DNA from 3 places in the Enterobacter vonholyi genome. Region 2 is predicted to be linked to each of the others. Evidence: predicted binding sites of a transcription regulator. Region 2 holds the regulator's gene; each other region holds the start of a gene.
What was found. Region 2 encodes Fur, which represses iron uptake genes when iron is present. Its sites were predicted from a motif close to ATAATAATGAGAACNACTATCAA; they were not measured.
Positions count from the first base shown of each region.

Region 1: a site for Fur is predicted at 1,199-1,221, ahead of bfd (bacterioferritin-associated ferredoxin). Genes of this name have one in related genera too.
Region 3: a site for Fur is predicted at 5,171-5,193, ahead of zupT (zinc transporter ZupT). Genes of this name have one in related genera too.

Region 1 is NZ_CP162152.1:4,049,842-4,059,935, forward strand. It holds gene AB3N39_RS19070 (A24 family peptidase) at 1-437, shown strand, start outside; gene bfr (bacterioferritin) at 421-897, opposite strand; gene bfd (bacterioferritin-associated ferredoxin) at 970-1,164, opposite strand; gene tuf (elongation factor Tu) at 1,344-2,528, opposite strand; gene fusA (elongation factor G) at 2,598-4,712, opposite strand; gene rpsG (30S ribosomal protein S7) at 4,809-5,279, opposite strand; gene rpsL (30S ribosomal protein S12) at 5,376-5,750, opposite strand; gene tusB (sulfurtransferase complex subunit TusB) at 5,875-6,162, opposite strand; gene tusC (sulfurtransferase complex subunit TusC) at 6,170-6,529, opposite strand; gene tusD (sulfurtransferase complex subunit TusD) at 6,529-6,915, opposite strand; gene AB3N39_RS19120 (transcriptional regulator) at 6,915-7,637, opposite strand; gene fkpA (FKBP-type peptidyl-prolyl cis-trans isomerase) at 7,803-8,624, opposite strand; gene AB3N39_RS19130 (protein SlyX) at 8,863-9,081, shown strand; gene slyD (peptidylprolyl isomerase) at 9,133-9,723, opposite strand; gene AB3N39_RS19140 (YheV family putative zinc ribbon protein) at 9,818-10,018, opposite strand; gene kefB (glutathione-regulated potassium-efflux system protein KefB) at 10,032-10,094, opposite strand, start outside.
Region 2 is NZ_CP162152.1:1,263,077-1,273,170, forward strand. It holds gene nagE (N-acetylglucosamine-specific PTS transporter subunit IIBC) at 1-448, shown strand, start outside; gene glnS (glutamine--tRNA ligase) at 618-2,285, shown strand; gene chiP (chitoporin) at 2,732-4,129, shown strand; gene chiQ (ChiQ/YbfN family lipoprotein) at 4,177-4,503, shown strand; gene fur (ferric iron uptake transcriptional regulator) at 4,596-5,042, opposite strand; gene fldA (flavodoxin FldA) at 5,334-5,864, opposite strand; gene ybfE (LexA regulated protein) at 6,020-6,307, opposite strand; gene ybfF (esterase) at 6,436-7,209, opposite strand; gene seqA (replication initiation negative regulator SeqA) at 7,393-7,941, shown strand; gene pgm (phosphoglucomutase (alpha-D-glucose-1,6-bisphosphate-dependent)) at 7,966-9,606, shown strand; gene potE (putrescine-ornithine antiporter) at 9,710-10,094, opposite strand, start outside.
Region 3 is NZ_CP162152.1:3,792,232-3,802,325, forward strand. It holds gene nudF (ADP-ribose diphosphatase) at 1-422, opposite strand, end outside; gene tolC (outer membrane channel protein TolC) at 627-2,105, shown strand; gene AB3N39_RS17745 (DUF1190 family protein) at 2,296-2,964, shown strand; gene AB3N39_RS17750 (glutathionylspermidine synthase family protein) at 2,967-4,127, shown strand; gene ygiD (4,5-DOPA dioxygenase extradiol) at 4,221-5,009, opposite strand; gene zupT (zinc transporter ZupT) at 5,206-5,979, shown strand; gene ribB (3,4-dihydroxy-2-butanone-4-phosphate synthase) at 6,012-6,665, opposite strand; FMN riboswitch at 6,772-6,922, opposite strand; gene ubiK (ubiquinone biosynthesis accessory factor UbiK) at 7,042-7,338, shown strand; gene hldE (bifunctional D-glycero-beta-D-manno-heptose-7-phosphate kinase/D-glycero-beta-D-manno-heptose 1-phosphate adenylyltransferase HldE) at 7,404-8,834, opposite strand; gene glnE (bifunctional [glutamate--ammonia ligase]-adenylyl-L-tyrosine phosphorylase/[glutamate--ammonia-ligase] adenylyltransferase) at 8,875-10,094, opposite strand, start outside.

The DNA of each region.
Region 1 (10,094 bases), 1.7 Mb from region 2:
CGCTGACTGCCTTACTTGTACATGCCGATATTCGCTACGGTCTGCTTCCCGATAAATTTCTCTGCCCGCTGTTATGGTCGGGACTGCTCTTTCAACTCTGTATCCAACCTGATTTTCTGCCGAGCGCGGTGGCGGGTGCGATGGCCGGATATATTGCCTTTGCCATTATTTACTGGGGCTACTGGTTTATCTGCCGGCGTGAAGGTATGGGATATGGCGATGTAAAATACCTGGCTGCGCTTGGTGCATGGCATGGCTGGTGCATACTGCCCGCGCTGGTGTTGCTTGCAGCACTGATGGCGCTCCTTTGCATTCTTGTTTTTTCGTTAATCCACCCTGATAAGAAGGCAATAAAAAACCCGCTGCCTTTTGGGCCATTTCTGGCAGCAGCGGGTTTATGCGTTGGCTGGAAGACGTTGCTTATTCTTCCACTTTAATCTGTGACTGAAGATAGTTTTGCAGGCCGATTTTAGCAATCAGATCCAGCTCCGTTTCCAGCCAGTCAATATGGCCTTCTTCATCGGCCAGGATCTGGATCATCATATCGCGACTGACGTAGTCATGTACGCTGTCAGCATAGGCAATGGCTTCACGGAGATCTTTGGCGCCTTCAAGCTCCAGCCTGAGGTCGGAACGCAGCATCTCTTCGACATCTTCTCCGATGCCCAGCTTGCCGAGATCCTGCAGGTTTGGAATGCCTTCAAGGAATAAAATACGCTCGATATATTTATCAGCGTGTTTCATCTCATCTATAGATTCATGGTACTCAACGTCGTTTAAACGTTTGAGTCCCCAGTTTTTGAACATTCTCGCGTGAAGAAAGTACTGGTTGATTGCGACAAGCTCATTTCCCAATAATTTATTGAGATAACTTATGATTTTAACATCACCTTTCATTATATAGTCCCTCCGCTTCCACTCATTGAAGCGTAGATCGGGCTACAGGGATGTCAAAAAAAAGATGGGCGCTTACGCGATCTCTTTGTATTCCGGGATCTGCATCAGTTCGTCCTGCATGATCTCTCGCGCAGCACGTACACATTTACCGCATTGATTTCCCACCGGAACAAATTTGCGAAGCTGCTGGAATGACTGGGGCTGGAACTGGCGAACGGCCTGACGTATTTTTTTGTCGCTTACACCATTACATAAACAAACGTACATATAAACTCCCGTTCAAATTATGCGCAAAGTGTAAGTGAGAATGGTTATGATTACAATAGCACAAACGCCAGAATGCGGGGAGGGAGCAGGCAAAAAATGCGAAATTTTGTGACAAATACCTGAGCGGCAGAAAACAAAAAAGGACGCCGAAGCGTCCTTTTTTATTCGGGGATAATTAATTAGCCCAGAACTTTAGCAACAACGCCCGCGCCAACGGTACGGCCGCCTTCACGGATTGCGAAACGCAGACCGTCGTCCATCGCGATTGGGTGGATCAGAGTCACAACCATCTTGATGTTGTCGCCTGGCATTACCATCTCAACGCCTTCTGGCAGTTCGATGGTACCGGTCACGTCAGTTGTACGGAAGTAGAACTGTGGACGGTAGCCTTTGAAGAACGGAGTATGACGGCCGCCTTCGTCTTTGGACAGAATGTACACTTCAGATTCGAACTTGGTGTGTGGCTTGATTGAGCCTGGCTTCGCCAGAACCTGACCACGTTCGATTTCTTCACGTTTGATACCACGCAGCAGAACACCAACGTTCTCACCAGCACGGCCTTCGTCCAGCAGTTTGCGGAACATTTCAACGCCAGTACAGGTAGACTTCGCAGTCTCTTTGATACCAACGATTTCAACTTCTTCACCAACTTTGATGATACCGCGCTCTACACGACCGGTAACAACGGTACCACGACCGGAGATGGAGAATACGTCTTCGATTGGCAGCAGGAATGGCTTGTCAATCGCACGCTCTGGTTCTGGGATGTAAGAATCCAGGAAGCCAGCCAGTTCGATGATTTTCGCTTCCCACTCAGCTTCGCCTTCCAGCGCTTTCAGAGCAGAACCACGAACGATTGGAGTATCGTCGCCTGGGAAATCGTACTGAGACAGCAGTTCACGAACTTCCATCTCTACCAGTTCCAGCAGCTCTTCGTCATCAACCATGTCGCACTTGTTCAGGAACACGATGATGAAAGGAACGCCTACCTGACGACCCAGCAGGATGTGCTCACGAGTCTGAGGCATTGGGCCGTCAGTCGCAGCAACAACCAGGATCGCGCCGTCCATCTGCGCAGCACCGGTGATCATGTTTTTAACATAGTCGGCGTGGCCTGGGCAGTCTACGTGTGCGTAGTGGCGAGTCGGGGTGTCGTACTCAACGTGAGAGGTGTTGATGGTGATACCACGAGCTTTTTCTTCTGGTGCGTTATCGATCTGGTCGAATGCACGAGCAGAACCACCGTAGGTTTTAGCCAGAACGGTAGTGATTGCAGCAGTCAGGGTAGTTTTACCATGGTCAACGTGGCCGATAGTACCAACGTTGACGTGGGGTTTTGTACGTTCAAATTTTTCTTTAGACACGGCTATATTCCTTACTATAGTGCTCTCCCCTCTGGAGAGAGCACGGGACTTAGGTTTTAATCCTGTGGATTACTTACCACGGGCTTCAATAACGGCCTGAGCAACGTTGTTAGGCGCATCATCATACTTCAGGAATTCCATGGTGTATGATGCACGACCTTTGGTCAGAGAACGCAGCTGAGTCGCATATCCGAACATTTCAGACAGCGGAACTTCAGCGTGGATCTTAACGCCAGTTACTTCGGATTCCTGACCACGCAGCATACCGCGACGACGGCTCAAGTCACCGATAACGTCACCGGTGTTCTCTTCAGGAGTTTCTACTTCAACCTTCATGATTGGCTCAAGCAGAACTGGTTTTGCTTTCTTAAAGCCTTCTTTAAAGGCAATAGACGCAGCCAGTTTAAACGCCAGTTCAGAGGAGTCAACGTCGTGGTAAGAACCGAAGTGCAGACGAACACCCATGTCAACAACCGGATAGCCAGCCAGAGGGCCCGCTTTCAGCTGTTCCTGGATGCCTTTATCAACGGCAGGGATGTATTCGCCAGGAATTACACCACCTTTGATGTCGTTGATGAACTCGTAACCTTTCGGGTTAGAGCCCGGCTCCAGTGGGTACATGTCGATCACAACGTGACCGTACTGACCGCGACCACCAGACTGCTTAGCGTGTTTACCTTCAATGTCGGTAACTTTCGCGCGAATCGCTTCGCGGTAAGCAACCTGAGGTTTACCCACGTTCGCTTCAACGTTGAATTCACGCTTCATACGGTCAACGATGATGTCCAGGTGCAGTTCACCCATACCAGCGATGATGGTCTGGTTAGATTCTTCATCAGTCCATACGCGGAATGATGGGTCTTCTTTCGCCAGACGGCCCAGAGCCAGACCCATTTTTTCCTGGTCAGCTTTGGTTTTTGGTTCAACTGCGATGGAGATTACCGGCTCTGGGAATTCCATACGCTCCAGAATGATCGGGTGATCCGGGTCACACAGGGTGTCACCAGTGGTCACGTCTTTCAGACCGATAGCTGCAGCGATGTCGCCCGCACGAACTTCTTTGATCTCTTCACGTTTGTTAGCGTGCATCTGTACGATACGGCCAAAACGCTCACGCGCCGCTTTCACGGAGTTCAGGATGGTGTCACCGGAGTTAACCACACCAGAATAAACGCGGAAGAAGGTCAGGTTACCCACGAATGGGTCGGTAGCAATTTTGAACGCCAGTGCAGAGAATGGCTCTTCGTCGCTTGCGTGACGCTCAGCCGGAGTATCTTTACCGTCGTCCAGGATGCCGTTGATCGCAGGAACGTCAACCGGGGATGGCAGGTAGTCAACTACCGCATCCAGCATCGCCTGAACACCTTTGTTCTTGAACGCAGAACCACAGGTTACCAGGATGATTTCGTTGTTCAGAACGCGCTGACGCAGAGCTTTTTTGATCTCTTCTTCAGTCAGTTCTTCACCACCCAGGTATTTCTCCATCAGCTCTTCAGAAGCTTCAGCAGCGGATTCGATCAGGTTCTGGTGCCATTCGTCAGCCAGGTCCTGCATTGCAGCTGGGATATCTTCGTATTCGAAGGTAACGCCCTGGTCTGCATCGTTCCAGTTGATGGCTTTCATTTTCACCAGGTCGATAACGCCGGTGAAGCCTTCTTCAGCACCAATTGCCAGCTGCAGCGGAACAGGGTTCGCGCCCAGACGGGTTTTGATCTGACCAACAACTTTCAGGAAGTTAGCACCCATACGGTCCATTTTGTTAACGAACGCGATGCGTGGAACTTTATATTTGTTCGCCTGACGCCATACGGTTTCAGACTGTGGCTGAACACCACCAACTGCGCAATAAACCATTACCGCGCCGTCAAGAACACGCATGGAACGTTCTACTTCGATGGTGAAGTCAACGTGCCCTGGGGTGTCGATGATGTTTACGCGATGCGGTTCGTACTGCTTAGCCATACCTGACCAGAATGCAGTAGTCGCTGCGGAGGTGATAGTGATACCACGCTCCTGCTCCTGTTCCATCCAGTCCATGGTGGCTGCGCCGTCATGAACTTCACCGATTTTGTGGTTTACACCGGTGTAGAACAGAATACGTTCGGTAGTAGTGGTTTTACCGGCGTCGATGTGCGCACTGATACCGATGTTACGGTAGCGTGCGATGGGTGTTGTACGAGCCATTTGATTCCTCGTTTATATCTTTAGGCGTTCAGTTAAGTTACCCAGAGCGGGCGGCTTCTCTGAAGCGCCCGCCTGGTGACTAAGACTCCGAAGGGATTACCAACGGTAGTGTGCGAACGCCTTGTTGGCTTCTGCCATACGGTGAACGTCTTCACGTTTCTTAACTGCAGTACCTTTGTTGTCTGCAGCATCAGAAAGTTCGTTCGCCAGACGCAGAGCCATGGATTTATCACCGCGTTTACGAGCAGCTTCAACGATCCAACGCATTGCCAGGGCATTACGACGGACCGGACGAACTTCAACTGGAACCTGATAAGTAGAACCACCAACGCGGCGGGACTTAACTTCTACAGTTGGGCGAACGTTGTCGAGAGCGACTTCGAAAGCTTCCAGTTCATTTTTACCAGAACGCTGAGCCAGGGTCTCAAGCGCGCTGTATACGATTGCTTCTGCAGTAGATTTTTTACCATCTACCATCAGGATATTTACAAATTTTGCCAGCAGTTCTGATCCGAATTTCGGATCTGGAAGAATTTTACGCTGACCAATGACGCGACGACGTGGCATGGGAATACTCCGTTGTTAATTCAGGATTGTCCAAAACTCAAAGAGTTTAGTGTGACATTAAGATAAATCAGTTTGGCCTTACTTAACGGAGAACCATTAAGCCTTAGGACGCTTCACGCCGTACTTGGAGCGAGCCTGCTTACGGTCTTTAACACCTGAGCAGTCCAGCGCACCACGAACGGTGTGGTAACGAACACCCGGAAGGTCTTTAACACGACCGCCACGGATCAGGATCACGGAGTGCTCCTGCAGGTTGTGACCTTCACCACCGATGTAGGAAGTCACTTCGAAACCGTTAGTCAAACGCACACGGCATACTTTACGCAGTGCGGAGTTTGGTTTTTTAGGAGTGGTGGTATATACACGAGTACATACGCCACGTTTCTGCGGGCAGGCTTCCAGCGCAGGCACGTTGCTTTTCGCAACTTTGCGTGCACGTGGTTTGCGTACCAGCTGGTTAACTGTTGCCATTAAATAGCTCCTGGTTTTAGCTTTTGCTTCGTAAACACGTAATAAAACGACCTCATACAATATGAGGACGCGAAATTTTAGGGCTACGTCGAAAAGGTGTCAAGAAATATACAGCGATCTCAAATCACCAGTTCATTTGACTGGCGTGCGTCACAGTAAGATTGACGAAATCAGTATAGCCAACCACGTCAATTTTGGCTGAAATTTGACCAGAAAGACCCCGCGCATCCAGATCGTCCTTCAGCGCAGAGACTGTTATGGGGGCATTCGTGAGAATTTCAACGAAACGACTGCCTTCCAGTGCAGCAAGTACGCCATCCTGAATCAGCAGCAGGTCATCACCGTCGCGCAGCATACTCAGTAACGCGTCGATATCACATTGCCACGGTGAATGGCTCAGAGTATGGAGCATGTTAGCCTCAGAAAGTCAGAACGGTGTCGTAGTGGGAAAGGTGTTCGCGCAATGCAGCAGAAGACAGGACTGTCACATCCAGCACGAAAGGCGTCTTATCATCCAAACCGCGAGCGGCCAGCGAATCGGCGCAGACATAAAGGGTTTCGATGTCGTACAGCGGCAGCACTTTAAAGGTAGCGATGTAATCCCGCGCCAGAATGGCCTGAGGCTGTTGCCCAGCCAGAAGCTGAAACACCCCGTCCCCCAAAAAGAAGACGCCGATATCTTCGGTCAGCGCGGACGTTGCAAGTAACGCATCCAGCCCTTCGCGGCCAGAAGCGCTGCCGTGCGGCGCAGACTTAAAAACAAATGCCACACGCTTCATCAGAATTGCACCACTCTGTCGCAGGTTAACGCCGCCTGTGCCAGCGCGCCCAGACCACTTAACGAAAAACCGGGCTGCAGGTTAGAACCCGATAAACCAAGACGCGCAGCTTCGGTTGCATCGGTTACGCCGCGGCGCAGTGCCGCCGCCACGCAGATGTGCAGTTCTACGCCCTGCTTTTCGTTTAATGCCTGCCAGCCGCGCACCACATCAAACTCATCGTTCGCCGGCGACGTAAACTGGTTTGCGTTGTACACCCCTTCCCGATAGAAGAAGACGCTCGCCAGCTCATGTCCGGCCGCCAGCAGCGCATGCGCAAACTGTAGCGCGCTGCTGGCCTGCTGAGTCCCGTACGCCGGGCCTGTCACCATTAACGCAAAACGCATTACTTATCTTGTCCCAGGAAATCACCGCTTTTGAACTGGCGAATATAGAGGTAGACCGTGTGCTTGGAGATGTTCAGACGATCGGCCACCTGGTTGATGGCGTCTTTAATATCAAAAATCCCTTTTTCATAGAGATTGAGCACGATCTGGCGATTCTTGGCGTTGTTCGAGACGTTGCGATCGGCATTCACTTCTTCAATGGTGAACTCAAGCGTCTGAGTGACGAGATCTTCGACGGAAGAGGCAAAGTTAACAGAAGAGCCAACATCCGGCGTTTCTGGTGGAATAAAGGTGCTCATGATCTGCGAGAAAGGCACATCAAGGTTCATGTTGATGCACAGCAGCCCAATCACACGATGCTCGCGGTTTCGAATCGCGATAGTTTCTGATTTCATCAACACGCCGCTTTTGGCGCGGGTGAAATAGCATTTGGAGACGCTGCTGTCCGCGCCGGTCATGTCATGCAACATACGCAATGCAAGGTCGGTGATTGGCGAACCAATTTTACGGCCAGTATGCTCACCATTCGCAATGCGGATGGCGGAACACTTCAGATCTTGCAGGGAGTGCAATACGATTTCGCAGTGGGAGCCAATGAGCATCGCTAACCCGTCCACTACCGCTTCATAGGATTTCAGAATATCGAAGTCGGTCTGATCGAAAGGACGTTGATCCAGCAAATCAAGTTCACTGGTTTCGTTGGTTAAAAGCGACCTGGACATGAAAAAAACACTCCTTTTCAGGAGCCTGTCGTTAGGTTTTCAGGGCAGGCTCATTATCTACACGGACAACTAAATTAATACAGCGTGTATAGCGCTTTCCAGTGTTAATTATATCTGCCCCACAATAAAAAAACCGCCGCCTGAAAGGCGGCGGTTTTTATCACATTACTTCTTAGCGTCTGTCGCTGCTTTTTCTTCAGCAGGTGCGTCCGCTTTAGCATCCGCTTTCGGTGCCGGTTTGATGTCCAGCAGCTCTACGTCAAAGACCAGCGTAGAGTTGGCTGGGATTCCCGGAACGCCGGTTTTGCCATAGGCCAGATCCGGTGGGATGACCATCTTGATCTTGCCGCCTTTCTTGATGTTTTTCAGGCCTTCAGTCCAGCCAGGGATCACACCATCCAGACGGAAGGAGAGCGGCTCACCACGGGTGTAAGAGTTATCGAACTCTTTACCGTCGATCAGCGTACCTTTGTAGTTCACAACAACGGTGTCGCTGTCTTTAGGCGCATCGCCGGTGCCTTCTTTCTCAACTTTGTACACCAGGCCAGTAGAAGAGGTTTTCACACCCTTCTCTTTAGCAAAGGTATCGCGGTAGGCTTTGCCTTTCGCTTCGTTGTCTTTCGCGTCCGCGTCCATCTTGGTCTGCGCGGCACCCTTCACACGCGCTTCGAACGCCTGCAGAGTCTGTTCAATTTCCTGGTCAGACAGCTTGCTCTTATCTGCAAATGCGTCCTGAACGCCCGCGATCAGCTGAGCTTTATCCAGTTTGATGCCCAGCTTCTCTTGTTCTTTCAGAGAGTTTTCCATGTAACGACCCAGAGATGCGCCCAGTGCGTAGGCGGATTTCTGGTCGTCATTTTTGAACGCCGCTTTGCTGTCTGCAGTGGCAGCAGGCTTCGCAGCAGTATCAGCAGCGAATGACAGCGGCGCGTTCAGCGCAACAGCCATCGTCGTCGCCAGCAGCGTTACTTTAAACAGTGATTTCATCCATATCTCCAGGGCCTGGGGACTCTCACCCCAGCATTAAACGTAAATGAGTGACGTACTATAAAACGTTGCGGAAGAAATCTACAGACAGACACTTCCAATTCTCGCCACTTTTCAGACTATTTTTGTTTAAATAAGTTTCCTGCCAAGGGGATGCAGACTGTACTTAAGGATAAACTCAGTTAAACTGCGCCGCCGCAGTGCCATTATGGTGAATCTGAAACAAACGAGGTGAATGATGAAGGATACAACGATAGAAGCGAGAATGGCTGAGCTGGAAAGCCGCCTGGCTTTTCAGGACATCACCATCGAAGAGCTAAACCAGACCGTAACCGCACATGAGCTCGAAATGGCGAAACTGCGGGATCATATGCGCCTGCTGACGGAAAAGCTGAAGGCTACGCAGCCGTCGAACATTGCCTCTCAGTCAGAAGAGACGCCACCTCCTCATTATTGAGGCGTAAAAAAAGCGGGATAATCCCGCTTTTTTATTTTCCGCATGACGGAATTAGTGGCAGCCGCAGCCGCCGTTACCGCAACCACCTTTACCGTGGCCGTGATCATGACCATGGTCGTGGCCGTGACCACCGCAGCAGCCATCGTGGCCGTGATCGTGGTCATGGTCGTGACCGTGCGCACCGTGAACGTGGCCATGAGCCAGCTCTTCTTCGGTCGCTTCGCGGATCGCAACAACTTCGACGTTGAACTTCAGGTTCTGGCCAGCCAGCATGTGGTTACCGTCAACCACGACGTGGTCATCTTCCACTTCGGTGATTTCAACAGGAACTGGACCCTGGTCAGTTTCAGCCAGGAAGCGCATGCCAACCTGCAGTTCGTCAACGCCCATGAACACGTCTTTAGGAACGCGCTGAACCAGGTTGTCGTCATACTGACCGTAAGCGTCGTTCGCGCCTACAGCAACGTCAAATTTGTCGCCAACTTCATGACCTTCCAGCGCGTTTTCCAGGCCGGAAATCAGGGAACCGTGACCATGCAGGTAGTCAAGCGGCGCACTCACCGGAGACTCATCAACCAACACACCGTCTTCTGTACGTACCTGATAGGCCAGGCTGACCACCAGGTCTTTTGCTACTTTCATGATATCTCCTGAGCGTGGGAAAATTGCTGGCGCAGATTGTAGCGGAAATCTGCACCCGTGTACCCTTAAGCTTAAAAAAACTCAGAGCATATCGCTAGTCTGGATGAAAAATGCCGATCACTTGCTCTTCTTTGCGAACGTGATCGCGGGCTTCTTTGTCGGCCTCACGCATCTGGTGACCGCACTTAACACACTCAACAACATCAATATTATTTTCCCGCCACATCGCCAGGGTATCTTGCGCCTGGCAGGTCGGGCATTTTGCACCCGCGATAAAGCGTTTACGTACAGCCATCTTTCGTTACCCTTTATTCAAATTCATCCCAGCCATCGAGCTGGCGTCTTTCCTGCTGCATCTCGCGCTGGAAGAT
Region 2 (10,094 bases):
GGTTTCACCGGTAACCGGTGAAGTCGTTGCGATTGAGCAGGTGCCTGACGAAGCCTTCGCCAGCAAAGCGGTCGGTGACGGTGTGGCGGTGAAACCAACGGACAAAACCGTTGTGTCTCCGGCTGCCGGTACCATCGTGAAAATCTTCAACACCAACCATGCGTTCTGCCTCGAAACCGAAAATGGCGCGGAGATCGTTGTCCATATGGGTATCGATACCGTTGCGCTGAACGGCCAGGGCTTTACTCGTCTGGTGGAAGAGGGCGCTGAAGTGGTGGCTGGGCAACCGATTCTGGAAATGGATCTGGACTTCCTGAACGCCAACGCGCGCTCCATGATAAGTCCGGTCGTTTGCAGCAACATCGACGACTTCAGCGGCCTGGTCATTCAGGCGAAAGGTCAGGTTGTTGCGGGTCAAACACCGCTGTACGAGATTAAAGGCAAGTAATCGCTCCTGAGTAGAGTCATGCCTTAAGCGGCGGGGGAGATCCTCCGCCGCTTTTTTTTGCAGCAAATGCCCCCATTATTTTCTTCAGAGACGTTTTAAGGGTTGTCACTACGTCCGGCTTATAAGATCATATGCCGTTATACGTTGTTTACGCTTTGAGGAATCCACGATGAGTGAGGCTGAAGCCCGCCCGAGTAACTTTATTCGTCAGATCATCGATGAAGATCTGGCCAGTGGTAAGCACACCACAATTCATACCCGCTTTCCGCCGGAGCCGAACGGCTACCTGCATATCGGGCATGCGAAGTCCATCTGCCTGAACTTTGGCATTGCGCAAGACTACCAGGGACAGTGCAACCTGCGTTTCGATGACACCAACCCAGTAAAAGAAGACATCGAATACGTTGAGTCCATTAAGAACGACGTGCAATGGCTGGGCTTCAACTGGTCTGGCGATATCTGCTACTCCTCTGACTATTTTGATCAGCTGTACGCCTATGCGGTAGAGCTTATCAACAAGGGTCTGGCGTATGTCGACGAGCTGTCTGCTGACGAGATCCGTGAGTATCGCGGTACGCTGACCGCACCGGGCAAAAACAGCCCGTTCCGCGACCGCAGCGTGGAAGAGAACCTGGCGCTGTTTGAAAAAATGCGTGCCGGTGGCTTCGAAGAAGGCAAAGCGTGCCTGCGTGCCAAAATCGACATGGCGTCTCCGTTTATCGTGATGCGCGATCCGGTGCTGTACCGCATTAAGTTTGCGGAACACCACCAGACCGGCAACAAGTGGTGCATCTACCCGATGTACGACTTTACCCACTGCATCAGCGATGCGCTGGAAGGCATTACGCACTCCCTGTGTACGCTGGAGTTCCAGGACAACCGTCGTCTGTACGACTGGGTTCTGGATAACATCACCATTCCTGTGCATCCGCGCCAGTACGAGTTCTCTCGCCTGAACCTGGAATACACCGTGATGTCCAAGCGTAAGCTGAACCTGCTGGTGACCGACAAGCACGTTGAGGGCTGGGATGATCCACGTATGCCTACCATTTCTGGTCTGCGTCGTCGTGGTTACACTGCCGCCTCTATTCGTGAGTTCTGCAAACGTATCGGCGTGACCAAGCAGGACAACACCATCGAGATGGCGTCTCTTGAATCATGCATTCGCGAAGATCTCAACGAAAACGCTCCGCGCGCGATGGCGGTTATCGATCCGGTGAAACTGGTTATCGAAAACTATCCGCAGGGTGAAAGCGAGCTGGTCTCCATGCCTAACCATCCGAACAAGCCGGAAATGGGAAGCCGTGACGTGCCGTTCAGCGGCGAGATCTGGATTGACCGCGCTGACTTCCGCGAAGAAGCCAACAAGCAGTACAAGCGTCTGGTGCTGGGTAAAGAAGTGCGTCTGCGTAATGCCTACGTCATCAAAGCCGAGCGCGTTGAGAAAGATGCAGAAGGGAATATCACCACCATCTTCTGTTCTTATGATGCTGAAACGTTGAGCAAAGATCCTGCGGATGGCCGCAAGGTGAAAGGCGTTATCCACTGGGTGAGCGCATCCCACGCGCTGCCGGTAGAAATTCGTCTGTACGATCGTCTGTTCAGCGTGCCTAACCCTGGTGCTGCGGAAGACTTCCTGGCGACCATCAACCCGGAATCTTTGGTGATTAAGCAGGGTTATGCGGAGCCTTCTCTGAAAAACGCTGAAGCAGGCAAAGCGTTCCAGTTCGAACGTGAAGGTTACTTCTGCCTGGACAGCCGTCACAGCACGGCAGAAAAACCGGTATTTAACCGTACCGTAGGTCTGCGTGATACCTGGACGAAGATCGGCGAATAATATTGCTGGTCTGGTCAATGAGAGACAAACGCCGCACTATGCGGCGTTTTTTTATTTAACGATCAGGGTATTAAGCCAGGGCCTAAAAAGGTGTGATAAAAATATCAGGTCAATGAGGTGCTACTTATTTTTCAAAAAAAAGTTTGTGTCATTAGGAAAAACAAAAAGGTTATAAGAAAGGGAAGATGTTTCTCGTCTAGCCACTGAAATAATTGAAAATTCCCCGCCATTCCTCGCCTCCCTGCAAATGTTACAAAGCACTACTGATTATGTGCACTTCGTCATAATCCTGACTTTTGTCCGCTAAAAAGCATTGATAATTCGCGTCGCGAAAAATAACCTAACGACGGTAGTTAATTCGAGGGTATTTAAAACTACCCCTGACCATTTGGTCTTTTTTATTTACGCCGTTTCAGGCGTTTTAATTCGTCAAAGAGGAATAATCTATGCGTACGTTCAGTGGCAAACGTAGTGCGCTGGCGCTGGCTATTGCCGGTGTGACAGCAATGTCGGGCCTGGTAGTGACACCAGAGGCGAAAGCGGCGGGCTTCATCGACGATTCTACCCTCACGGGCGGTATCTATTACTGGCAGCGTGAACGTGACCGTAAAGACGTCACCGAAGACAAATACAAAACCAACCTTTCTCATTCCACCTGGAACGCCAACCTGGACTTCCAGTCAGGCTATGCCGCGGATATGTTCGGTCTGGATATTGCTGCGTTTACCGCGATTGAAATGGCGGAAAACGGCGACAGCGCCCACCCGAACGAAATTGCCTTCTCCTCCAGCAATAAAGCGTATAAAGAAGACTGGTCCGGGGATAAGAGCGGCATCAGCCTGTACAAAGCCGCTGCAAAATTTAAATACGGTCCGGTATGGGCGCGCGGTGGTTATATTCAGCCAACTGGCCAGACCCTGTTAGCACCGCACTGGAGTTTTATGCCGGGTACCTATCAGGGTGCGGAAGCCGGGGCGAACTTTGACTACGGTGATGCGGGTGCGTTGAGCTTCTCCTATATGTGGACCAACGAGTACAAAGCACCCTGGCACATCGAGATGGACAAGTTCTACCAGAACGATAAGAAAACCAAAGTCGATTATCTCCACTCGCTGGGGGCGAAATACGACTTCAAAAACGATCTGGTTCTCGAAGCAGCATTTGGCCAGGCGCAAGGGTATATCGATCAGTACTTTGCCAAGGCCAGCTATAAGTTTGATGTCGCGGGTAGCCCGCTGAGTACCAGCTATCAGTTCTACGGTACGCGCGACAAAGTCAGCAACGGTGGCGTCAATGACATTTATGATGGCACCGCGTGGCTGCAGGCGCTAACCTTCGGCTATAAGGTCGGTCAGGTTGATTTACGTCTGGAAGGAACATGGGTGAAGGCGGAAGGGCAGCAGGGCTACTTCCTGCAGCGTATGACCCCGACCTATGCCTCATCCAACGGTCGTCTTGATATCTGGTGGGATAACCGCTCAGACTTCAACGCCGACGGCGAGAAAGCGGTCTTCTTCGGCGCAATGTACGACCTGAAAAACTGGAACCTGCCTGGCTGGGCGGTGGGCGCTTCTTACGCTTACGCCTGGGATGCAAAACCTGCCGATATGGCAACTCCGGACGCATACTACGATCCCAACTATCGCCTGAAAGAGTCTTCTTACAGCCTCGATGCTATCTATACCCTGCAGGATGGCCGCGCGAAAGGCACAATGTTCAAACTGCACTTCACTCAATATGACAACCACTCCGATATCCCGAGCTACGCGGGCGGTTACGGCAACATCTTCCAGGATGAACGTGACGTGAAATTCATGGTTATCGCACCGTTCACTATCTTCTGATGAATCTTCCGGCGGGTTAGATCCCGCCGGACCGGAGACTGCATATGATGAAAAAAATCGTAATCGTCGCGTTACTGGCATCAGGGCTGGTGGCGTGTGCTCAGAGTGAGGCACCGAAAGAAGATTCCCGGCTGAAGGAGGCCTATAGCGCCTGTATTAATACAGCAGAAGGATCGCCGGAGAAAATTGACGCCTGTCAGAGCGTGCTGAACGTGCTGAAGAAAGAGAAAGCGCATGAGCAGTTTGCGACGCGGGAGAATGTCCGCGTGATGGATTACCAGGCCTGTATCCAGGCGCGTAAAACCGGTAACGATCAGGAAGTGACCAAGCGTTGCGATAAGATCTGGAACGAGATACGCAACAATAATAAATAAGTTGCTTTACGCCCGGTGGCGCTGCGCTTACCGGGCTTTTTTCTGGCAAAAAAAAGCCAACCTTTCGGCTGGCTCAGAGTATGAACACTTGATTATTTTGCGTCGTGCGCGTGGTCATCTTCGCGGCAGTCGCCTTCAGCGCAGTGACCGTAAAGATACAGGCTGTGGTTGGTCAGGCGGATACCGTGACGCGCGGCGATTTCACGCTGGCGCGCTTCGATGGAATCATCGCTGAATTCAATGACCTTGCCGCAGTCGAGGCAGATCAAATGATCGTGGTGCTGCTGCTGGGTCAGTTCGAAAACAGATTTACCGCCTTCGAAATTATGACGGGTGACAATGCCCGCGTCATCAAACTGGTTCAGCACGCGATAGACGGTAGCCAGCCCAATCTCTTCACCCATGTCGATAAGACGTTTATAAAGGTCTTCCGCACTGACATGGTGATTGTCTGGACCCTGAAGCACTTCGAGGATTTTTAACCGAGGAAGCGTAACTTTCAGGCCAGCCTTCTTTAATGCGGTATTGTTGTCAGTCATGCGGAATCTGTCCTGTTGCTAAACGATTCACTTCTGTAGGAAGTGACAGAAAATGCACCTGGGATAATGCGTCTCATTATAGAACTGCCATGGCTAAATGAAAACTGCAAGTCTCAGGCAAAATATGCTTATAAAAATGGGGTATCACCAACAAACTTGCTCGATGGAAAACCACATTTTATCAGGGAGACATTGTACAGGTCTGGGCGAAAAAGTTAAAAGATTGTAGCAATTAATTTAATCGGTTTGACCTGGTGCACGGGCGCAACCGCCGTTGCGCCGCGAGAAAAATCAGGCGTTAAGAATATCGTCCAGGTGCAGCTCTTCACGGATCTGCTTAACCCATTTCTCAACGCGCTCTGCGGTCAGTTCTGGCTGACGGTCTTCGTCGATGGCCAGACCCACGAAATGATCGTCATCGGCCAGGCCTTTAGACGCTTCGAAGTGGTAACCAGCGGTCGGCCAGTGGCCTACGATAACCGCGCCATTCGGCTCAATGATGTCGCGGATGGTACCCAGCGCGTCACAGAAATACTCAGCGTAGTCTTCCTGGTCACCGCAGCCAAACAGGGCAACTAGCTTACCGTTGAAGTCCACTTCTTCCAGCGTCGGGAAGAAATCATCCCAGTCGCACTGGGCTTCACCGTAGTACCAGGTTGGGATACCCAGCAGCAGAATATCATAGCCTTCCAGATCTTCTTTGCTGCTCTTGGCAATGTCATGCACATCAGCAACGTCTTTACCGAGCTGTTTTTGAATGTTTTTTGCGATATTTTCGGTATTGCCGGTATCACTGCCAAAGAAAATGCCGATGATTGCCATGAGTAAAATAACCTCTTGAAACTTAATAGTATGGTGGCGCAATTCGGCCACGGATAAGGGCAATAATAGCAGAACTGGCAACCCTGCGGAAACAGCTATCGCGCAGGACTGCACTCTGTGCTACATGAAAAGGGTAATAAAGGGGATTTTCAGACTTATGCCTGGCTGCGCAACGTCTCAAGCTGGGCGATTAACATCTCTTCAATGAGCTCGCTGCGGCTGATATTTCGCGCGTCAGCCAGCTCGTTCAGCGCATCGACGGCGTCGGCGTTAAGCTTCAGTTCGACACGCTTAAGCCCGCGATTTTTATCGCGTTTAAGCTGATTGCGTTTATTGATACGCAGCTGTTCATCGCGCGAAAGCGGATTCGTCTTCGGTCGTCCCGGGCGACGCTCATTCGCGAACAGATCTAGTGTCGTACGGTCCGTTTGTTCTTTGGCCATGATTCTGAGACTTCGGGGGAAACACGCCGCCCTGCTAATGCCCGGGCGATAAGCGCGCCATCATACATCACCAAAAACGGCACGCCAACGACTGGAAGCCCGCAGCCTTCCAGTCGCTTTCTTTTTAATCAATTTGTCGTATCAGCGAGATAGCGGCGAATGGCGCGCAGCACGGCATCGGGTTTTTCTGCGTGCACCCAGTGTCCGGCACCGGCAATCACGTGGGCGCGAGCCTGCGGGAATTGGGCCAGCAGCGTGTCGCGGTACGCGTCGGTAACGTAAGGAGAGTTACCGCCGCGAATAAAGAGGGTAGGGTGCGGCCAGGCGGGGACGGTTTCCCAGCCCACGATGTTGTTGTACTGGTTCCAGAGCACCGGCACGTTAAAACGCCATTGGCCGTCAACAAACGACTTCAGCAGGAACTGGACTACGCCTTCTTCATCAAGATGCTCACGCATGACGGCAGCCGCCTGTTGGCGAGTCGCGACGCCCGCTTCGGTGACCGCATTGATGGCGGCAAAAATTTCGTCGTGGCGGCGGACGTCGTAATCCACGGGCGCAACATCAATTACAATCAGGCCGTTAATACGCTCCGGGGCCAGTGCCGTCAGGGCCATCACTGCTTTGCCACCCATTGAATGCCCGATGAGGGTCACCTTTTGCAGGTCGTTGGCATCCAGCGTATCCAGCAGATCCTGCGCCATTGCCGCGTAGGTCATCTCGTCGGAACGGCCGGAAAGACCGTGATTGCGCATATCGACCTGTAAAATATCGTGGTCAGTAACCAGATCGCGCGCCAGCACGCCCAGGTTATCCAGGCTGCCAAAAAGCCCGTGAACCAGTACGATGGGAGAATTATTGTTCGGCGATTGTGCAGTTTGCGCTCGGGTATTCAATTTCATGGCAAAGTTCTTTTTTTACGTATGTCAGGTTAGGGTATCATGTTGACCATTCTGCCGCCCGGCTGCAAGGTTCCAGTTTAATCTGACTTTTGCCGCCAACCTGGTTTGACGCTATCCGCTGTTGGGATTTGACCTTATAATCCCAATGACTTGTATTCAGATAAGATATCGCACTGGATTAAGATGAAAACAATCGAAGTTGATGACGAACTCTATCAGTATATTGCCAGCCAGACGCGGCATATCGGGGAGAGCGCGTCCGACATTTTACGGCGCATGCTTAAAATTTCCGCCGCTTCACAGCCTGCTACCCCAGTCACCAAAGATGTCGTGTCTCAGCCAAGCGTTGTTGCACAAGCAAAACCTGCCGTGACGCCGGCAAAAGATAAAGTGCGCGCGATGCGCGAGCTGCTCCTTTCCGATGAATACGCGGAGCAGAAAAAGGCGGTTAACCGCTTTATGCTGGTGCTGTCTACACTTTACTCACTGGATAACAAAGCGTTTGCTGAAGCGACCGAGTCGCTGCACGGTCGTACTCGCGTCTATTTCGCGGGCGACGAGCAGACGCTGCTGCAAAATGGCAATCAAACCAAACCCAAACATGTTCCTGGCACCCCGTACTGGGTGATCACCAATACCAATACGGGCCGCAAGTGCAGCATGATTGAACACATCATGCAGTCCATGCAGTTCCCGGCGGAATTGATTGAAAAGGTTTGCGGTACAATTTAACCCTTGCATCAGAAGGACCCGGTAATGGCAAATCACAGCCGTGCAGGCCAACCTGCACAACAAAGCGATTTGATTAACGTCGCTCAGCTGACCGCGCAGTATTACGTGCTGAAGCCGGTCGTGGGCAACGCAGAACACGCAGTGAAGTTTGGTACATCTGGTCACCGCGGCAGCGCGGCGCGCCACAGCTTTAACGAACCGCACATTCTGGCCATTGCTCAGGCCATTGCGGAAGAGCGCGCTAAAAACGGCGTTACCGGTCCGTGCTACGTGGGGAAAGATACCCATGCCCTGTCTGAACCGGCGTTCATCTCTGTTGTGGAAGTGCTGGCGGCAAACGGTGTCGATGTGATTGTTCAGGAGAACAACGGCTTCACCCCAACGCCTGCGGTCTCTAACGCCATCCTGGTGCACAACAAAAAAGGTGGCGCGCTGGCTGACGGTATCGTTATCACGCCATCCCACAACCCGCCGGAAGACGGTGGTATCAAATATAACCCGCCTAACGGTGGCCCGGCAGATACCAACGTCACCAAAGTGGTGGAGGATCGCGCGAACGCGCTGCTGGCTGATGACCTGAAAGGCGTGAAGCGCATCTCTCTGGATGCGGCCATGGCGTCCGGCCACGTGAAAGAGCTGGATCTGGTTCAGCCGTTCGTGGAAGGCCTGGCGGATATCGTCGATATGGCGGCCATCCAGAAAGCCGGCCTCAAGCTGGGCGTGGATCCGCTGGGCGGCTCCGGTATCGAATACTGGAAACGTATCGCCGAGCACTACAAGCTGGATCTGACCATCGTGAACGATCACGTCGATCAGACCTTCCGCTTTATGCATCTGGACAAAGACGGCGCGATCCGTATGGACTGCTCCTCCGAGTGCGCGATGGCGGGCCTGCTGGCGCTGCGTGATAAATTCGATCTGGCGTTTGCTAACGACCCCGATTATGACCGTCACGGTATCGTCACCCCTGCCGGGCTGATGAACCCGAATCACTATCTTGCGGTCGCAATTAACTATCTGTTCCAGCACCGTCCGCAGTGGGGCAAAGAGGTGGCTGTCGGTAAAACGCTGGTTTCCTCGGCGATGATCGACCGCGTGGTTGAGGCGCTGGGCCGCAAGCTGGTGGAAGTGCCGGTGGGCTTCAAATGGTTTGTTGACGGTCTGCACGACGGCAGCTTCGGCTTCGGCGGTGAAGAGAGTGCGGGCGCATCTTTCCTGCGTTTCGACGGCACGCCATGGTCAACCGATAAAGACGGCATCATCATGTGCCTGCTGGCGGCGGAAATCACCGCGGTCACCGGTAAGAACCCGCAGGAACATTACAACGAGCTGGCGGCACGCTTTGGTGCACCAAGCTATAACCGTATTCAGGCCAGCGCGACGTCAGCCCAGAAAGCGGCCCTCTCCAAACTCTCACCGGAGATGGTCAGCGCAAGCACCCTGGCGGGCGACCCGATCACCGCACGTCTGACGGCGGCACCGGGTAACGGCGCCTCCATTGGTGGACTGAAAGTGATGACCGAAAACGGCTGGTTCGCCGCGCGTCCATCCGGCACGGAAGATGCGTATAAAATCTATTGCGAAAGTTTCCTCGGCGCTGAGCATCGTCAGCAGATTGAGAAAGAAGCGGTAGAGATTGTCAGCGAAGTGCTGAAAAACGCGTAAGTGCGGTTTGGGTGCGGGCTGATGCCCTCATCCTGACCCTCTCCCGAAGGGAGAGGGAGAAAACAATAAAACGGCAACCCTTGGGTTGCCGTTTTGCTTTGACCTAACTGTGCTTGTTCTTCAATTCAAACCGTGGTGACACCAGACCGTACAGCGTCCAGCCCATAAAGGTTACCATTGCCCCGTAGAGCATCGCTTCCTGGCCCGATGAGTAGAGCGCATAGAAGCTGTAAATCGCGCCAATCAGCGCCACGATATTGGCCGCGCGCGCTTTGCGCGGATCCACCTTCGCCACTTTCTGAATGATCACCAGCGCCGCCATCGACAGAATATACGGAATGATATTCGTCACGACAGCCAGGTTGACCAGCACGTTAAACTGGCTGTTCAGCGACGGGCTAATGGTCATCAGCGACAATCCACTCTGGAAGATGACAATCGCCAGCATGCCCTGCACCGGCGCATCGGCTTTGGTCACGCGGGAGAAG
Region 3 (10,094 bases), 1.9 Mb from region 2:
AAGCGCTCGCTGGTACCTCCCGGGCTTGCCAGATAGCTCAGCACCGGTTTTGTGCGGCCCACCACCAGCCCGGCCTCTTCCAGCGCCTCGCGTCGGGCGACGTCTTCAACCGTCTCACCCTCTTCGATCATCCCGGCCACCATTTCCAGCAGCCACGGGCTCTCACTGACGTCGTAAGCGGCGATGCGGATCTGCTCCACCAGCACAACTTCGTCACGCACTGGGTCAAAGGGTAGCAAGACTGCCGCATGCCCGCGCTCAAAAATTTCGCGTCTGATTTCGCCGCTCATTTCCCCGTTAAACAGACGATGCCTGAAACGGTAAAGATCCATTGAAAAAAAACCGCTATAAAGCGTTTCTCGTGCAATAATTTCTACATCGTTTTTGGCGAATGTCACGGGCAACTTTTCTGGTTTTTGCATGAGTCGAGTCCTGGTAGCAATGGTGATGAAATTGTGAATTTCAAGGCTGTTTGGCTGCCGTTTGTAAGGCTATATGGTAGATTGGTGCAAATTACCGCCAGATGGCACGTAACGCCAACCTTTTGGTGTGGATGATTCTGTTAGAATCGGCAATTATTTTTTAATTAGATCAGCGCTAATACTGCTTCACAACAAGGAATGCAAATGAAGAAATTGCTCCCCATCCTTATCGGCCTGAGCCTGACGGGCTTCAGTGCAATGAGCCAGGCGGAAAACCTGTTACAGGTCTACCAGCAGGCACGTCTGGGCAACCCTGATTTACGTAAATCAGCGGCCGATCGTGATGCTGCGTTTGAAAAGATTAACGAAGCTCGTAGCCCCTTGCTGCCACAGTTAGGTTTAGGTGCAGATTATACCTACAGCAACGGTTTCCGCGACGCTAACGGCGTAAACTCCAATGCTACCAGCGCCTCACTGCAATTAACACAGACGCTGTTTGATATGTCCAAATGGCGTGCCCTGACCCTGCAGGAAAAGAGCGCAGGCATCCAGGATGTGACCTATCAGACCGACCAGCAGACGCTGATCCTGAATACTGCCACGGCGTACTTCAACGTGCTGAGCGCGATTGACGCACTCTCCTACACCGAAGCGCAGAAACAGGCCATTTACCGTCAGTTAGATCAAACCACTCAGCGCTTCAACGTGGGTCTGGTCGCGATCACCGACGTGCAGAACGCCCGTTCACAGTACGACACCGTGCTGGCTAACGAAGTGACCGCGCGTAACAACCTCGACAACGCGCTGGAATCCCTGCGTCAGGTCACCGGCAATTACTATCCTGAGCTGGCCTCCCTGAACGTCGACAGCTTCAAAACGGATAAGCCGCAGGCTGTTAACGCCCTGCTGAAAGAGGCGGAAAACCGCAACCTGACGCTGCTGCAGGCGCGTTTGAGCCAGGACCTGGCCCGCGAGCAAATTCGTCAGGCGCAGGACGGCCATCTGCCAACCCTGAGCCTGAGCGCGTCTACCGGTGTCTCTGATACAACCTACAGCGGCTCTAAAACCAATACGTCCCAGTATGACGACAGCAATATGGGCCAGAACAAGGTGGGCCTGAGCTTCTCCCTGCCGCTGTATCAGGGCGGTCAGGTCAACTCCCAGGTGAAACAGGCGCAGTACAACTTTGTTGGCGCGAGCGAGCAGCTGGAAAGCGCCCACCGCAACGTGGTGCAGACCGTGCGTTCCTCCTTCAACAACGTGAACGCCTCAATCAGCAGCATCAACGCCTATAAACAGGCCGTTGTGTCTGCACAGAGCTCCCTGGACGCGATGGAAGCAGGTTACTCGGTCGGTACACGTACTATTGTGGACGTGCTCGATGCGACCACCACGCTGTACAACGCGAAACAGCAGCTCTCCAGCGCGCGTTACCAGTACCTGATTAACCAGCTGAACATCAAACAGGCTCTGGGTACGCTGAACGAGCAAGACCTGCAGATGCTGAACAGCGCGTTGGGCAAACCGGTCTCCACCTCTCCGGACAGCGTTGCACCGGAGAACCCGGAGCAGGTTGCCGCGGTTGATAACTTCAACGCTAACGGCACTACCCCTACTGCACAGCCTGCTGCCTCGCGAACCACAGCGCCTGCCAGCAAGAGCAATAATCCGTTCCGTAACTAAGAGTGTCATCAGGCCTACTGCGGCCTGATGCCTTCACTCCAGCCCTCTTCCACAGGGAGAGGGCGCATCTGAATCACATCCGAACGTAAGTCAACGTAAAGATCCCCCTGATTCCGCCCCTCTTCGCTTCATTTTCAACCACTCATCCTCTATCCTGAGCGTTATTACCACTGGGTCCTGGAAGACAAAGATGAAACGGACAAAAACGATCAATCACGCGTCGTTCCGCAAGAGCTGGAACGCACGTCACCTCACCCCTGTTGCGCTGGCGGTCACGGCTGTCTTTATGCTGGCAGGCTGTGAGAAAAATGACGAAACGGTTTCGCTGTATCAAAACGCGGACGACTGCTCTGCCGCAACCGGCAAAGCCGCCGAATGTAAAACGGCTTATACTAGCGCGCTGAAAGAAGCGGAACGTACCGCGCCGAAATATGCCTCACGCGAAGACTGCGTGGCGGAGTTTGGTGAAGGTCAGTGCCAACAGGCACCGGCTCAGGCAAGCACCGCACCTGAAAATCAGGCGCAGGCGCAGTCCAGCGGCAGCTTCTGGATGCCACTGATGGCAGGCTATATGATGGGCCGCCTTATGGGCGGTGGTGCAGGCTACCAGCAGCAGCCGCTGTTTAGCTCGAAAAACCCGGCCAGCCCGGCTTACGGTCAATATACCGATGCCAGCGGCAAAGGCTACGGCGCAGCGACCCCTGGCCGCACCATGACCGTACCGAAAACGGCGATGGCGCCGAAGCCTGCGACCACCAGCACCATCACCCGTGGCGGGTTCGGTGAGTCTGTGGCGAAGCAGACCAGCATGCAGCGCAGCGCGACAGGCACCTCATCTACTCGCTCTATGGGCGGCTGATCATGGAACGAGTCAGTATCACCGAGCGCCCGGACTGGCGCGAAAAAGCCACCGAGTACGGTTTTAACTTCCACACCATGTACGGCGAGCCGTACTGGTGTGAAGACGCCTATTACAAGCTCACGCTGGCCCAGGTTGAGAAGCTGGAAGAGGTAACGGCCGAGCTGCACCAGATGTGCCTGAAGGTGGTGGAAAAAGTCATCGACAGCGACGAGCTGATGGCAAAGTTCCGCATTCCAAAGCACACCTGGAGCTTTGTCCGCCAGTCGTGGAAAACGAATCAGCCTTCGCTTTACTCTCGCCTGGATCTGGCGTGGGACGGCAAAGGTGAACCGAAGCTGCTGGAAAACAACGCCGATACCCCAACGTCCCTGTACGAAGCGGCGTTCTTTCAGTGGATCTGGCTGGAAGACCAGGCCAATGCCGGAAACCTGCCGGAAGGCAGCGACCAGTTCAACAGCCTGCAGGAAAAGCTGATCGAGCGCTTCGCCGAGCTGCGCGAGCAGTTTGGCTTCAACCTGCTGCATCTCGCCTGCTGCCGCGACACGGAAGAAGACCGTGGCACGGTTCAGTATCTGCAGGATTGCGCCGCTGAAGCGGAGGTCGCGACCGAGTTCCTCTATATCGAGGATATCGGCCTGGGTGAAAAAGGTCAGTTCACGGACATGCAGGACCAGGTGATCAGCAACCTGTTCAAGCTCTACCCGTGGGAATACATGCTGCGCGAGATGTTCTCCACCAAGCTGGAAGATGCTGGCGTGCGCTGGCTTGAGCCGGCCTGGAAGAGCATTATCTCCAACAAAGCCCTGCTGCCGATGCTGTGGGAGATGTTCCCGAACCATCCGAACCTGCTGCCGGCGTACTTTGCAGAAGATGATTACCCGCAAATGGAGAAGTACGTCGTCAAGCCGATCTTCTCACGCGAAGGCGCAAACGTGTCGATTATCGAAAACGGCAAGACGCTGGAAGCGGTTGAAGGGCCGTACGGCGAAGAAGGGATGATCGTCCAGGAGTTCTATCAACTTCCAAAATTTGGCGACAGCTATACGCTGATTGGCAGCTGGCTCATCAACGATCAGCCTGCCGGAATTGGAATTCGCGAAGATCGCGCGCTGATCACGCAGGATCTGTCGCGGTTCTATCCGCACATTTTTGTGGAGTAAGACTGCGGCCTGATGCCCTCACCCCAGCCCTCTCCCACAGGGAGAGGGTGGAAAGACTAAAAACGGCAACCTGACGTTGCCGTTTTGCTTTTATTATCCCACCTGCACCGATAGCATACTCAAACTGCCCATCTCAATACCGTCGACCGGGATCGTAACCGGCTCCTGACCATCCCACGCGCCAAGTACGTACAGCAGCGGCAGGAAGTGCTCCGGCGTCGGGTTAGAAAGCGAACCGCCCTCATGATCCAGATAGTTCACCAGCGGATGCGCCTCAGCCGGCCCCTGCCAGGTCAGGTTCGCTTTAACGTAGTCGTTAAAGGCGGTCGCCCACGGGTACGGCGTGTTCTCACCGTGCCAGCGTGCGGTACGCAGGTTATGCACCACGTTGCCGCTCGCCACCAGCATGATGCCTTCATCACGCAGGGTCGCCAGCTTACGCCCCATCTCAAGATGCCAGGCGGCCGGTTTGGTGCTGTCGATGCTCAACTGCACCATCGGGATATCCGCATCAGGATACATTTTAATAAGCACGCCCCAGGAGCCGTGGTCAAAGCCCCAGGCTTCTTTATCCAGCGTCACAGGGACAGGTGCCAGCAAATCCACCAGCCTTTGTGCCAGCTCGGGCGAGCCGGGGGCCGGATAATGCGTGTCGTATAGCGCCTGCGGGAAGCCGCCAAAATCATGAATGGTTTTTGGCGCTTCCATGGCGGTCACGCCCGTCCCACGGGTAAACCAGTGCGCAGATACCACCACGATCGCTTTCGGACGCGGTAGCGTCTCGCCCAGATGACGCCAGGCGCGGGTATAGACGTTGTCTTCCAGAACGTTCATAGGGCTACCGTGGCCTAAAAACAGGGCTGGCATACGTGAAGAAGTCATGGTGATATCCTTACGGAAGGTGTCAATTTAATGGTGCTACATTACGCGCAATCCGGCAAAGATGAACGCAGATAAGCGTGAAGATCATCATCAGGAAATTTGAATGTAAGGAATGTGTAAAGCCGGGTTTTCCCCCTCGCTTTGCCAGAAATGAATCATTTATATTAATGAGAATCATTATCATAAGGAGCAATGCATGTCAGTCCCTCTGATCCTGACCATACTGGCGGGCGCCGCGACCTTCATCGGCGCGATCCTCGGCGTGCTCGGCCAAAAGCCCTCTAACCGCGTACTGGCCTTCTCACTGGGCTTTGCTGCCGGGATCATGTTGCTCATCTCCCTGATGGAAATGCTCCCTGCCGCGCTGGGCACGGAAGGCATGTCTCCGCTGCTGGGCTACGGCATGTTTGTCTTTGGCCTGCTGGGGTACTTTGCCCTCGATCGAATGCTGCCGCACGCCCATCCGCAGGATTTAATGCAGAAAAACGTGACGCCCATGCCGCGCAATATCAAGCGTACCGCCGTGCTGTTAACGCTTGGCATCAGCCTGCATAACTTCCCGGAAGGGGTCGCCACCTACGTGACGGCCAGCAGCAATCTTGAGATGGGCTTTGGCATCGCGCTGGCGGTCGCCTTACACAATATTCCTGAAGGACTGGCCGTCGCTGGACCCGTGTATGCCGCAACGGGATCGAAACGCACCGCTGTGTTCTGGGCGGGTATTTCCGGGATGGCCGAAATCCTTGGCGGCGTGCTGGCCTGGCTCATCCTCGGTAGCCTGGTCTCTCCGGTAGTGATGGCAGCGATTATGGCAGCGGTAGCCGGGATCATGGTTGCGCTTTCGGTGGATGAACTGATGCCGCTGGCGAAGGAGATCGATCCTAACAACAACCCCAGCTATGGCGTGCTGTGCGGAATGTCGGTGATGGGATTAAGTCTGGTTCTGCTGCAGACCGCAGGAATCGGGTAAAAAAACGCCGGGACATCCCGGCGTTTTTATTATCAGCTGGCTTTGCGCTCGTGCGCCTGGCGATACTCGACCAGATCTTCAATCGTGACCACCGGCATGTTGTGCAGACGGGCAAAGGTGATGCACTCCGGCGCGCGCGCCATGGTGCCGTCATCGTTAGTCAGCTCACACAGCACACCGGCAGGTTTGAAGCCCGCCAGCGTCACCAGGTCGATCGTCGCTTCGGTGTGACCGCCGCGGGTCAACACGCCGCCCGCCTGCGCGCGCAGCGGGAAGACGTGGCCTGGACGGTGCAGATCGGATGGCTTCGCATCATCAGCAATGGCGGCACGTACGGTAGTCAGACGGTCAGCCGCAGACACACCGGTGGTCACGCCATGCGCCGCTTCAATGGTCACGGTAAAACCGGTACCAAAGGCGCTGGTGTTGTTTTCGACCATCATCGGCAGCTCGAGCTGCTTACGACGATCTTCGGTAATACACAGGCATACGATGCCGCTGCCGTGACGGATGGTCAGCGCCATCTGTTCAACGGTCATGTTTTCGGCGGCGAAAATCATGTCGCCTTCGTTTTCACGGTTTTCATCGTCAAGCACCATCACACCGCGGCCTTCGCGCAGTGCATCCAGTGCATGTTCAACACGTTGAGTTGAAGTGCCAAAAGAGGAAAGTAGCGTCTGATTCATGGTAAAAAAACCTCATTAACATTATGGTTACCAGAATCAGGGCAGTCTTAGGAGCGCCGTATAAGCGGCAAAAAGATAACGTGAGCGGGCCCATGCCCGACTTGATCGTTACTCTCTCCCATCCGGACTCTAACCGTCGGCCCCGGAATTACACCGGATCTGCTGACCTTTGAGTTTTCACCCAAAGCGCTCGCGGGCTTTCAGCGTCACGCTGATTTACCGCCGGTGGGGAATTTCGCCCCGCCCTGAGAATAAGCGAGATAACTATAACGCTATTGATTATCCTGGGCAATGCATAAGCATCAAACAATTTTGTTTACCCCGGGCATGACGCGCTACAATGGACACTAACACCTTTCCATCAAGGGAAACGACAATGATTGACCCGAAAAAAATTGAGCAGATCGCGCGTCAGGTTCATGAATCTATGCCAAAAGGCATTCGTGAATTTGGTGATGACGTAGAAAAGAAAATCCGCCAGACGCTGCAGGCGCAGTTGGTTCGCCTTGATTTAGTCAGTCGCGAAGAGTTTGACGTGCAGACCCAGGTTCTGCTGCGCACCCGCGAGAAGCTGGCGCTGCTGGAACAGCGTCTGACCGAGCTGGAAAACCGCAATGCGCCGGAAGAAGTGAAGCCGGCACCGGCCATTCCGCCGGTGGATGACCAGGAGTAAGTGCGGCCTGATGCCCTCACCCACAGGGAGAGGGTGAAAAAAAACGGGCCAACTGGCCCGTTTTTTTACTGACTGTCTTTCTGGATCTTCTTGATGATGTTGGTGGTGGAACACCCGTCCTCAAAGTTGAGCACCATCACCTCGCCGCCGTTGGCCCAAACCTCTTCGCTGCCCGCGATTTGCTCCGGCTTGTAATCCCCGCCTTTTACCAGCAGGTCCGGCAGAATACCGGCAATCAGGCGCTGCGGGGTATCTTCTTCAAACGACACCACCCAGTCCACCGCTTCCAGCGCGCCGAGCACAATCATACGCTGCTCGAGCGGGTTCACCGGACGCGTTTCACCCTTCAGGCGTTTCGTCGAGGCATCGCTGTTGACCGCCACAATCAGGCGATCGCCCAGCTTGCGCGCATTCGCCAGATAAGAAACGTGCCCAGCGTGCAGAATGTCGAACACGCCGTTGGTCATCACCACCTTTTCCCCACGCTTGCGCGCGGCGGCGACGGCTACCTTCAGCTCGTCTTCGGTCATGACGCCAAAACCGGTATCCGCGCGACCACGCACCGCGTTTTCCAGCTCGATTGGCGAAACGGTTGAGGTCCCGAGTTTACCCACGACCACGCCCGCCGCGGCGTTAGCGAAGTAGCACGCCTCTTCCAGAGAATTACCCGCTGCCAGCGTCGCCGCCAGCACGCCGATCACCGTGTCGCCGGCACCGGTCACGTCGTACACTTCCTGCGCCTGGGTTGGCATATGCAGCGGCGCTTTGCCCGGCTGCAGCAGCGTCATCCCCTGCTCGGAGCGGGTCACCAGAAGCGCAGATAATTCGAAGTCAGCGATGATCTTCATGCCGCGCTCAACCAGCTCTTCCTCGGTTTTGCATTTGCCCGCCACCGCTTCAAATTCGGAGAGGTTTGGCGTCAGCAGGGTTGCGCCGCGATAGCGCTCAAAATCGGTCCCTTTCGGGTCGATCAGCACCGGTACGTTGGCTTTACGCGCCAGCTGAATCATCGTCTGCACGCTCGCCAGCGCGCCTTTGGCGTAATCGGACAGCACCAGCGCGCCGATATTGCCCAGCGCCTGGTTGATACGCTCGTGCAGCGGCTCGGGATCAACGCCTTCGAACCCTTCTTCAAAGTCGAGGCGGATCAGCTGCTGGTTGCGCGACAGCACGCGCAGTTTCGTAATCGTTGGGTGGGTCGGAACAGAAACGAAGTCGCACTTCACGTTCACGTCCGCCAGCGACTTGCTCAGGGCGCGCGCCGCATCGTCGATACCGGTCAGGCCAACCAGACGCGAGTGCGCGCCCAGAGAGGCTATGTTCATCGCCACGTTTGCCGCGCCGCCGGGACGCTCTTCAATGGTGTCGACCTTAACCACCGGTACCGGTGCTTCCGGAGAGATGCGGCTGGTCGGTCCATACCAGTAGCGATCCAGCATCACATCCCCAACAACCATAACTCCAGCACGTTCAAACTCTGGCAGTGTTACTTTCATTCCTGACTCCAGAAAGATTCACAATTTGCGCGCGATAATATCACACTTGATTTGTTACGCACGGTTCCACCAGCCACTTCTGCCAGCTGGCCGTTACCTGAGCGCGTTCTGCGACAAAACAGTCCAGCGCCACGTGCCCCGGCTGCTCCTGCAGCGCCAGGTGATGAAGCTCGTCGCGAAGCGTCGTGTAGGCGCGGGTTAAGGCCTGCGCCTCCTGCTCGTCCATGATGTCGTTTTGCGCCAGCAGTTCCAGAATGCGCACGTTATCCGACCAGCGGGTCAGCTTAGGCTTGTCGTGCGCGTGCAGCAGCACCAGATACTGGGTAATGAATTCAATATCGGTGATCCCGCCCTCGTCGGCTTTGATATCAAAGCGATCGCGATGTTTATTACCCAGATGCGCGCGCATTTTCTCGCGCATCTCGCGCACTTCGGTCTGCAGCGTACTGCCCTCGCGCACGGTGGTCATAACCTCCTTACGGATGGCATCGAACTGCGTTTTGAGCTGCGGATCGCCATATACCACGCGAGCGCGCACCAGCGCCTGATGCTCCCACGTCCAGGCTTCATTCTTCTGGTAATCGGCGAAGGATTCCGTTGAAGTGACCAGCATGCCCGCCGCGCCGGACGGACGCAGGCGCGCATCGACTTCATACAAAATGCCCGACGAGGTGCGGGTGCTGAACAGGTGCATGATGCGCTGCGCCAGGCGCAGGTAGAACTGACGCCCGTCAATCTCGCGCTCGCCGTCGGTCATCACGTCAACCGGGCAGTCGTGCAGGAAGATTAAATCCAGATCGGAGCTGTATCCCAGCTCCCAGCCGCCGAGCTTGCCGTAACCCACCACGGCAAACCCTCGCCCCTCACGGTCAGCAAGGTGCTTCGGCTGGCCGTAGCGGGCCACCATCTGCACCCACGCCTGCTGCACTACCGCGTCGATGATCGCCTCCGCGAGCCAGGTTAAGTGATCGCTCACTTTCATCACCGGCAGCGTTCCGGCGATATCCGCCGCCGCCACGCGCAGCATCTGCGCCTGCTTAAACTGGCGCAGCGCCTCCAGCTGTTGCTCTTCGTCTTCTTCCGGCACGCGCAGCAGATACTGACGCAGCTCGTCACGGTAGGCATCCGTCGCCGTGGGTTGATACAGGGTGTTCGGATCGAGCAGTTCATCCAGCAGCAGCGGGTAGCGCGCCAGCTTGTTGGCCACCATCGGCGACGCGGCGCAGAGCGTAATCAGGTGCTTCAGCGCGCCGGGGAACT